Regions from separate parts of the Rhodococcus ruber genome, predicted to be linked through region 2. Evidence: riboswitches for the same ligand, from Rfam matches in the RefSeq annotation. Region 2 holds a riboswitch; the other holds the start of a gene.
The links. A riboswitch is a leader RNA that binds a small molecule or an ion and turns the genes downstream of it on or off. The one in region 2 is predicted to bind cyclic di-AMP.

Region 1: linked by a shared signal. The riboswitch ahead of F1734_RS16155 (C40 family peptidase) and the one ahead of F1734_RS06860 (resuscitation-promoting factor Rpf1 domain-containing protein) in region 2 are both predicted to bind cyclic di-AMP.

Annotation. Positions count from the first base shown of each region.
Region 1 covers NZ_CP044211.1:3,528,732-3,532,791, reverse strand. Annotated here, with positions in the region: gene F1734_RS16165 (DEDD exonuclease domain-containing protein) at 1-1,428, opposite strand, end outside; gene F1734_RS16160 (hypothetical protein) at 1,624-1,785, shown strand; cyclic di-AMP (ydaO/yuaA leader) riboswitch at 1,934-2,100, shown strand; gene F1734_RS16155 (C40 family peptidase) at 2,115-2,696, shown strand; gene F1734_RS16150 (NlpC/P60 family protein) at 2,895-3,938, shown strand; gene F1734_RS16145 (gluzincin family metallopeptidase) at 3,995-4,060, shown strand, end outside.
Region 2 covers NZ_CP044211.1:1,466,086-1,470,145, forward strand. Annotated here, with positions in the region: gene F1734_RS06850 (helicase-associated domain-containing protein) at 1-2,031, opposite strand, end outside; gene F1734_RS06855 (hypothetical protein) at 2,092-2,280, shown strand; gene F1734_RS06860 (resuscitation-promoting factor Rpf1 domain-containing protein) at 2,345-2,929, opposite strand; cyclic di-AMP (ydaO/yuaA leader) riboswitch at 2,939-3,163, opposite strand; gene F1734_RS06865 (YccF domain-containing protein) at 3,375-3,767, opposite strand; gene F1734_RS06870 (hypothetical protein) at 3,764-4,006, opposite strand.

The DNA of each region.
Region 1 (4,060 bases), 2.1 Mb from region 2:
CAGCTCGTCCACCGCCGCGAGCGCGGCCAGGCGCTGCGTCCGGCGCAGTGCGAGCACGGCGTCGGCCGTCCGGTCCCGCAACCGGGCCGCGCTCTCGAACAGTTCGGCAGCGCCGAGGTGTTCGACACGCCGGCGCATCCGATGCAGCGGCTCGTCGTCGTCGCCGCGAAGCAGGGCGCGGGCGAGATCCACCTGCTGCGCGTACTCGGCGGGTGTCTGCAGTCCGGCTACTGCGGCAGCGCAGGCTCCGACGGCGTCCGGCGGGCAGTGCTCGCCGTGGCGCTTCGTGCGGGGGATCCGGCGGGTGCAGGTCCGAAGGCGGCAGAACTCGGCGACGGTGGTGGCGACGGCGGCGGCGTCGGCCCGCGACGAGAACGGGCCGACGGCGTCGACGGTGGGGCCGCCGACCGGATGCGGGGGAGCCGCGGCGGGTGTCCGCACGACGGACAGCCGGGGGAACGCCTCGTCGGTGAGGGTGATCCACCAGCCCCGGGCGGGGAACTTGGAGCGGCGGTTGTAGGGCGGGGCGTGCGCGGCGAGCAGCCTCAACTCCCGCACCCCCGCCTCGAGGGCATGGGCGCATTCCACGTGGTCGATCCGGGTGGCGAGCGCCACCATCTCCCTCAGCCGGGGCCGGGTCTCGGAACCGGTGAAGTAGTTGCGCACGCGGCGGCGCAGGTCGACGGCCGTACCGATGTACAGCACCTCGTCGGAGGGCCCGCGGAACAGGTACACACCGGGCCGTCGCGGCAGGTGTGCCGCGAGGGACCGCTTGGCGCGTTGCTCCGCGGTGACCGCCGGCAGATAGTCCCGCAGTTCGGTGAGGCTGTGGACGCCCTGGTTCCCGACGCGCTCGATGAGCGCGTGCAGGACGTCGACGGTGGCGCGGGCATCGTCGAGAGCACGGTGCGTGGGCGTGGTGGACACACGGAACAATTCGGCCAGCGCCGACAGTCGCACGGACGGGGCCTCGTCCCGGCCGAGCACGCGGCGGGCGAGCTTGACCGTGCACAGCACCGTGAACCGGGGCCACGCGACCTCGGCGCGGGACGCTGCGGCCCGCAGGAACCCGACGTCGAAGCCCGCGTTGTGCGCGACGAGCACGGCCCCGGCGGCGAACTCGAGGAACGAGGGCAGAACCTGCTCGATCCGGGGCGCGGAACGCACCATGGCGGTCGTGATGCCGGTGAGCTGGACGATGTTCGGCGGGATCGAACGGCCCGGGTCGACGAGCGTGGCGAACTCGCCGAGAACCTCGCCGCCACGGATCTTGACCGCGCCGATTTCCGTGATGGCGTCGTCCGTGGAACTGCCGCCGGTGGTCTCGAGGTCGACGACGACGAACAACGTCTCCCGCAACGGCGTGTCCAGTTCGTCGAACCCGAGCTGCACCCCGACGGCGGGATCGGGTCGGCGGGGCACGGTCACGTCGTCAGGGTAGGAGTCGGGTCCGACACCGCGGGGAGGGGGATCCGGCACGCCGGCAGAGGGATCCGACACCGCCGGGTGGGGGAAGAGGGGGGTCGGACGCCCGGAGTCGGCTCGACGAGACGAGGATCACATCGTCGATCGCCCGGGCGGGTGTGGGCGGCGTGCCGACGGGGTAACAACGCGGGTGGTGCGGTGGGACGTGTCGCCGCGGTGGGCGGTGTCGCGGGCGTCCTCGCCGCCGCGATCGCCCGCGAGACCTGCGACGACGTGGCAGCGGGCCGGTGGTCGGCGCGGGACGTGCCGGAGGTGGCCGCCGTGCCGTCGTCCTTCGAACCGACCGTTACGTTTCCGTGATCGAACGGCCGGAGCCGTCCGGCCCGAATCGGGCATATCCGTCAATCCGCGGCGCGTACGGCGCGGGCGGTCGACATCCTCCGATGCGATTTCGTAATCTTTTCGAGACCAAGCGGTGAGGATGTCGAACCACCAGAGGGGAGACGCCGCTCGGTCACCGCCTAATCGGCGCATCCGCAACGGGTGCCCGAGCCGGGGACCCACGTTGTCCTCTGGGGTGAATCCCTCCGACCGCACCCGCGGAACGGGGGGTAGGGCTGATCTTCCCAGCCCGAACCCGTCAGCTAACTCGGTCGGCGGACGAACGGAAGAAATGGAGCAAACCCCTCGTGGCGTCTCAGATTTCCAAGCGCACCGTCCGGCGCGCTGTCGTTGCCGGTGCCCTCGCTCTCGGTGCGGTCACCGTCTCTGCCGGACCCGCACTCGCCGAGCCGGTCACCATCCCCGGCGTCGGCTCGTTCGACCTGCCGGCCGGCGTGACCCTCCCGCCGGAGGTCGCCAACCTCGTCCCGCCGGCCCCGCAGGGTGCCGCACCGGCTCCGGCCGCGCCCTTCAGTGCGCCGGTCACCTCGGTCGCCCAGCGCGCCGTGGACGCAGCCCACAGCAAGCTCGGCGCCCCCTACGTCTACGGCGCCGCCGGTCCGAATGCCTTCGACTGCTCCGGCCTGGTGCAGTGGGCCTACAAGCAGGCCGGTCTGAACCTGCCGCGCACGAGCTACGACCAGGCCGCCGCCGGCAGGGCCGTGGACGTCTCCGCGCTGCAGCCCGGCGACGTCGTGTCGTTCTACGGCGGTAGCCACTCCGGCATCTACATCGGCAACGGCAACGTCATCCACGCGTCGACCTCGGGTCAGCCCGTGAAGATCGCGCCGATGAACTCGATGCCGGTCGACGGGGCCCGCCGCTACTGAGCGACGACTCCACGACTGTCACGCACTGCAGCGGGGGCGGACCGGTCGACGCCGGTCCGCCCCCGCTGACGCTCCGGACGGGCACTACCGGCGCAGGGTGAGCTACCGGCGGGTAGACACGAACCGGAGCCCTTCCGTAACCTGATCGAGATTTTTCGGGTAACGGGTGCGCAACGTCGAACGAAAGGACCTGGTCCCGTGGTGGTGGACAGGACGAAACGGTCGCTTCGGGCGCTGATGATCGGGGTGCTCCTCGCGGTGTTCTCGGTGGCCGTCCCGGCCGGTGCCGATCCGGTGGGGGAGAGCCCCACCGCCGCACTGGAACGGCTGGCCGAGTTGTCGCGCAAGTCCGAGCAGACCACCGAGGCGCTGCACAACGCCGGAATCGACCTCGACGCGAAGGTCGAGGCCCAGCGGGCCGCCGAGGCAGCTCTGGCGCGCGATCGCGAGGCGCTGGCCGCCGCGGAAGCGGAACTGGCCGTCTTCCGGCCCACCGTGGACAAGCTCGCCGTCGCCAACTATCGCGGCGCCCGCACCAACCGGCTGTTCGCCCTGATGGTCAGCGATTCGCCCCAGCAGCTGCTCGACCAGATGTCGGCGCTCGACGTCATCGCCCACCAGACCGCCGACCAGGTCGCGGGATTCCGCACCGCGTCGGCCGCGGCCGCGGAGGCTGCGCTCGCATCCGAGCGTTCGGCCGACGAGGCCCGCGCCGCCGCCGAGCAGGCCCAGGTCGTGCGGGACGAGCTGCAACGGCAGCAGAGCGAACTCGAGGCCCGGATCGACGAGGTGCTCGCGGCCTTTGCCGACCTGAGCGCCGAGGAGAAGGCCACCCTGGCCGGCGCCCCCTTCCCCCCGGGATTCGATGCCGAGAAGATCCTGTCGAGTCTGGCCCCCGGCAGCGGCAGCGGCGCCCTGCAGGCCGGCATGACCCGGATCGGCAGCCCGTACAGCTGGGGTGCCACCGGCCCGTCCGAGTTCGACTGCTCCGGCCTGGTGGTGTGGGCCTACAAGCAGATCGGCAAGAACCTGCCGCGGTCGAGCCAGGCCCAGGCGCAGGGGGGCACCCCCGTCCCGCGGGATCAGCTCCAACCCGGCGACGTCGTGACGTTCTACGACGACGCCTCGCATGTGGGGCTGTACGCGGGCAACGGCAACGTCCTGCACGCCTCCACCTACGGCGTGCCGGTCAAGGTTGCCCCGATGGACAGGATGCCGTTCCACAACGCCCGCCGGTACTGACGTCCGTCGCGCCCACCCCCGCGGCGCGGTCGTGGGCGCGACCTACACTGGCCGCCGTGCCCGCGCCCTACTCGTCGCCCCGTCCCCCTGGCAGTCGCCGGTGGGAACGGCTCGGTGTCGCC
Region 2 (4,060 bases):
GGCGGCCGCGGCCCGGTCCCCGGCGCGCAGCGTGCGGATCAGGGTGTCGAGTTGCTCCCCGGTGGGCGGCATCGGGCCGGCGTAGCGGGGCCGTGCCCGCGGCACCGACACCCGGGCGCCTCGCGGCCGCAGGTCCAGCACCGCGCCGGTGGCGTCCTCGCCGGCCGGCGCGAATCCGGCACCGCGCAGCTCGGCGAGCACCTCGGCCAGCGGCGCCTGCGAGATCGCGACCGTGGGCGCGACGGCCCGCAGGGCGAGGCGGGCGGCGACGGGGTGCCCGAGCACCTCGGCCAGCAGCGCGGGGTCGTCGGAGCGGACGAACGAGGCGGCGACCCCGGCGCGGAGCCGGCCGTGACGGCGGGCGACGTCGTCGATCAGGTAGGTCAGCGCCTGGGGGACGGGCGTTCGCGAATGCGTGGCGAACAGGGCGTGCAGGTCGGCGGCGCCGGTGCCGGCGTCCAGGGCGCGGCGCACGCCCGCCTCGGTCACCCGGTACACGGTCGCGGCGCCCGCCGACTCGACGTCGGCGACGAGAGCGATGCGGTCCGCGAGTTCCGGTACCAGGGGGCCGGGCGCGACCACCGTCAGGTCGGCCTGGACGAGCACGTAGTCGACCGGCTCGGGCAGGACCGCGGCCATCTCGGCGTCGGGGTCGCCGCCGTGCAGCAGTGCCTTGCCGGGAGAGGCGAGAGCACCGTGCGCGACGACGGCCAGGGCCGTCGCTTCGCGCAGCGTCTCGGCCACCGTGTCACCGCCGAGCCGGGCCGCCCACCGCGGCCGCCGCCAGGCCAGCACGGCTCGAGCCGCGTCCGCGTCGGGCGCCGACCCGGGTACCTCGGCGAGCAGCTCGAGCAGCAGGCGCCGCTCACGGGGTGCGGCGGTGGACCGGGCCTCGTCGGAGAGTGCGGCGATCGGCTTGTCGGTGGCGTCGCGACGCCCGACGAGCCACATGCGGCGCGGCGCGTCGAGCCACGCGCCGGCGAGCACGGCCCAGCGCTGCGCGGGCGGCGCGTTCGACCAGCCGTCGGCGGCGGTGGTCGGCGCCCAGTAGTCGTCGATGTCCGTGGTCGGCGCCGGCTGCGGCATGCCCCGTGCGATCAGTCCGGCGGCGGCGAGCACCTCGACGAGCAGCGCGGCGAGCTGCTCGTCCACGTCGACGGTCTTGGCGAGGCGACGCAGCTCCCGTACCCCGAGACCCCCGGACTTGAGCGCGGGAGCGGGGAGGGCGCCGAGCGCGTCGATCAGGTTCTCGCAGTGCCGCAGCAGCTCGAGGGCGGCACCCGCCGCGGTGGCGTTGACGTCGGCGACGACGTGCGTCGCGGGCAGCGGCCGGGGCGGGGTCAGGGCGGCGGGGTCGAACGGCGCCTCGTCGCGCAGCGCCTGACCGACGCGGTGCGGCAGTTCGACGGTCTCGTCGTCGAGCCGGATCAGCAGGCCGGCCGCGATCAGGCGCTGCACGGGCCGGTCGGCGGGTGTGTCCGGTGCGGCGTCGCGGGTCCGGCCGACGGGGGAGGTGCGCGCCAGCGTGTCGAGCAGGCTGCGCCGGGCCGGGTCGAGGTCGGCGAGGACGGCGCCGAGGTCCTGTGGGTCGGGATCGGGGTCGGGGCCGCGCCCGAGGCGCCAGGGCACGGTCGCGGCGGCGGCCTCGACGACCCGCAGCCCCTCGGCCGGGCCCCATACGAGGGAGAGCCGGCGCAGGGCCTCGAGCGACCGGTCGACGTTCTTGGCCGTGACCCGACCGGAGAGGGAGTCGAGCAGAGCGCGGCGCGTGACGGGCACCCGGTCGGCACCCAGCCGGGTCAGGGCCTCGACCACCCCGAAGTCGAGGACGGAGAGCTCGTCGGCGGCGCGGAACACCGACGCGCGCTGTTGTGCGCGGCCGGCCAGGACGGTCATCGTGGCGGGTGGCGGGACCACCAGGTCGGGGCGGGCGCGCAGGAGCTCGCCGAGGTCGGCGTCGCGGCGGTCGGCGAGCCAGCGGGCGAGTGACTCCGGGCCGGTCTCCGGCGCGGCGGGGTCGGTGGCGGTCATCGACACCAAGATTAGAGACCTGAAGTGGCTATCCGTGAACGTGCCTGCCAAAATGAGCGCATGGCTGACAATTCGAAGAAGCAGTACGTCGATCCGGGGTGGCCCAAGGTGGCGGACGGGGACCACGCCGTCACCGAGTTGTCCTCGACTCGTTCCGGCCCGCTGTCCCCGTACGGCGAGGAGATGGAGTTCCCGCTGCCCGTCGACGCCCTGCCGTACACCCACCCCCGCACCGTCATCAACCGCTGACCCGGATTGCAGAAGAGCCCCGCACCTGCAGGTGCGGGGCTCTTTCGTGTGGCTGTGCCGGGTGTCAGTTCGGCAGTGCGGCGTTGACCGCGTCGACGAGGTTCTGGTCGACGGCGATGCCGGCCTGGCGCAGGGCCTCGAGGCCCTGTTCTAAGCCGGCCCGCAGGCCCTGGGCCTCGGCGGGCAGGGCAGGAAGCTCGGGCGCCTCGGGGGCGGCCTCGACGACCGGGGTGTTCTGGACGGTGCCGGCGCTCGTGGACGGCGCGCTGCGCTGCGTCGGCGCGCTGCTCAGGCCGAGGCTCGAGGAGCAGGACGGCCATGCGCCCCAGCCCTGGCCGGCCAGCACGCGCTCGGCGACGACGATCTGCTCTTCACGGCTGGCCTGGTTGGCGGTCGCGGCATACTCGCCGCCGCCGTAGGCGTTCCACGTGCTGGGGGAGAACTGCAGGCCACCCTGGTAGCCGTTGCCGGTGTTGATGCCCCAGTTGCCGCCGGACTCGCACTGCGCGAGGCGATCCCAGTCGGAGTCGGGAGCGGCGTTGGCGGTGCCGCTGAAGGCGACGCCCGTGACGCCGAGAACAGCGCTGGTCAGCGCGAACTTGGCGACGGTGCGGCCGGTGTTGGTGGGTTTGCGATGGCGTCCGCTCATGTCGGTTCCGATTCCTCTCCGTACGCGCCTACGAGGTCAGCTGTCGGGTTCGGGCTGAAGAGGTAGCCCGGCCTCCTCGCCGGTGGGCGATTCGGCTTCACCCCAAGGACCGTCGCCGGGGCGGCGATCCGGGTGCCTCCTGGGAATCGGTGTTCCCTGGGAGACCGTTGGGTCCCCCGCTTCCTGCTCCCGTGGATCGTTCGTCGGGACACCCGGAATCCGCGGAGCAGGATTTGGCGCGACGGACCCGGGGTGGCCGAACCAACCGGCCGGACACGACGGTAACGGCTCGAGACGGTGATTGTCACCAATTGATAACGCCGAGCGTCGCGCCGGCGGTGCAGGGGTGCCCGGTGTGACGCGATGAAGTCGCAGGTAGGGCCGAAAGTCCATCGCCGGTCCCGGTCCGCGACCCCCTCGTTATGCCCGCGTTATGTGAGGAACGTCACATGTAACTGGGCTGGTTGTCCACCGGGACGATGTCCTTCCCGAGCGGCAGCAGCGAGATCGGCACCATCTTCAGGTTCGCGACCGCCAACGGGATGCCGATGATTGTGATCGCCATCGCGATCGCCGTCACGACATGCCCCAGGGCGAGCCAGATGCCGGCGACGATCACCCAGATCACGTTGCCGATCAGCGAACCCGCCCCCGCCGTGGGCTTGTCCACCACCGTCTTGCCGAACGGCCACAGCGCGTACACACCGATGCGGAACGCCGCGATCCCGAACGGGATGGTGATGATCAGCACGAAGCAGATCAGGCCCGCCACGAAGTACCCCAGCGCCAGCCACAGGCCGCCGAAGACCAGCCAGATGATGTTGAGCAGAATCCTCACGTGCGGTCCCTTCCGCGGGCGCGCCGGCCGGAGCGCAGCGCGAAGGTCAAGGCCAGCACGAAACCGAGCGGCCAGGCGAGAGTCAGCAGATACAGGACCAGGCCCGGCCGGCCGTCGGTGACGACGGGGGTCAGGAAGATCGCCACGACGGCGACGACCCCGACCGCGAAGCAGGCCAGTGCGGCCTTGAGCAGGCCGTTGCCCGGTACGGAAGAACTGGAGGTACCCACGCGTTCCACCGTAGTGCTTCCGCGGCCCGGCACGCCGTCGCCGGACTTTCGGAAGCGGACTGC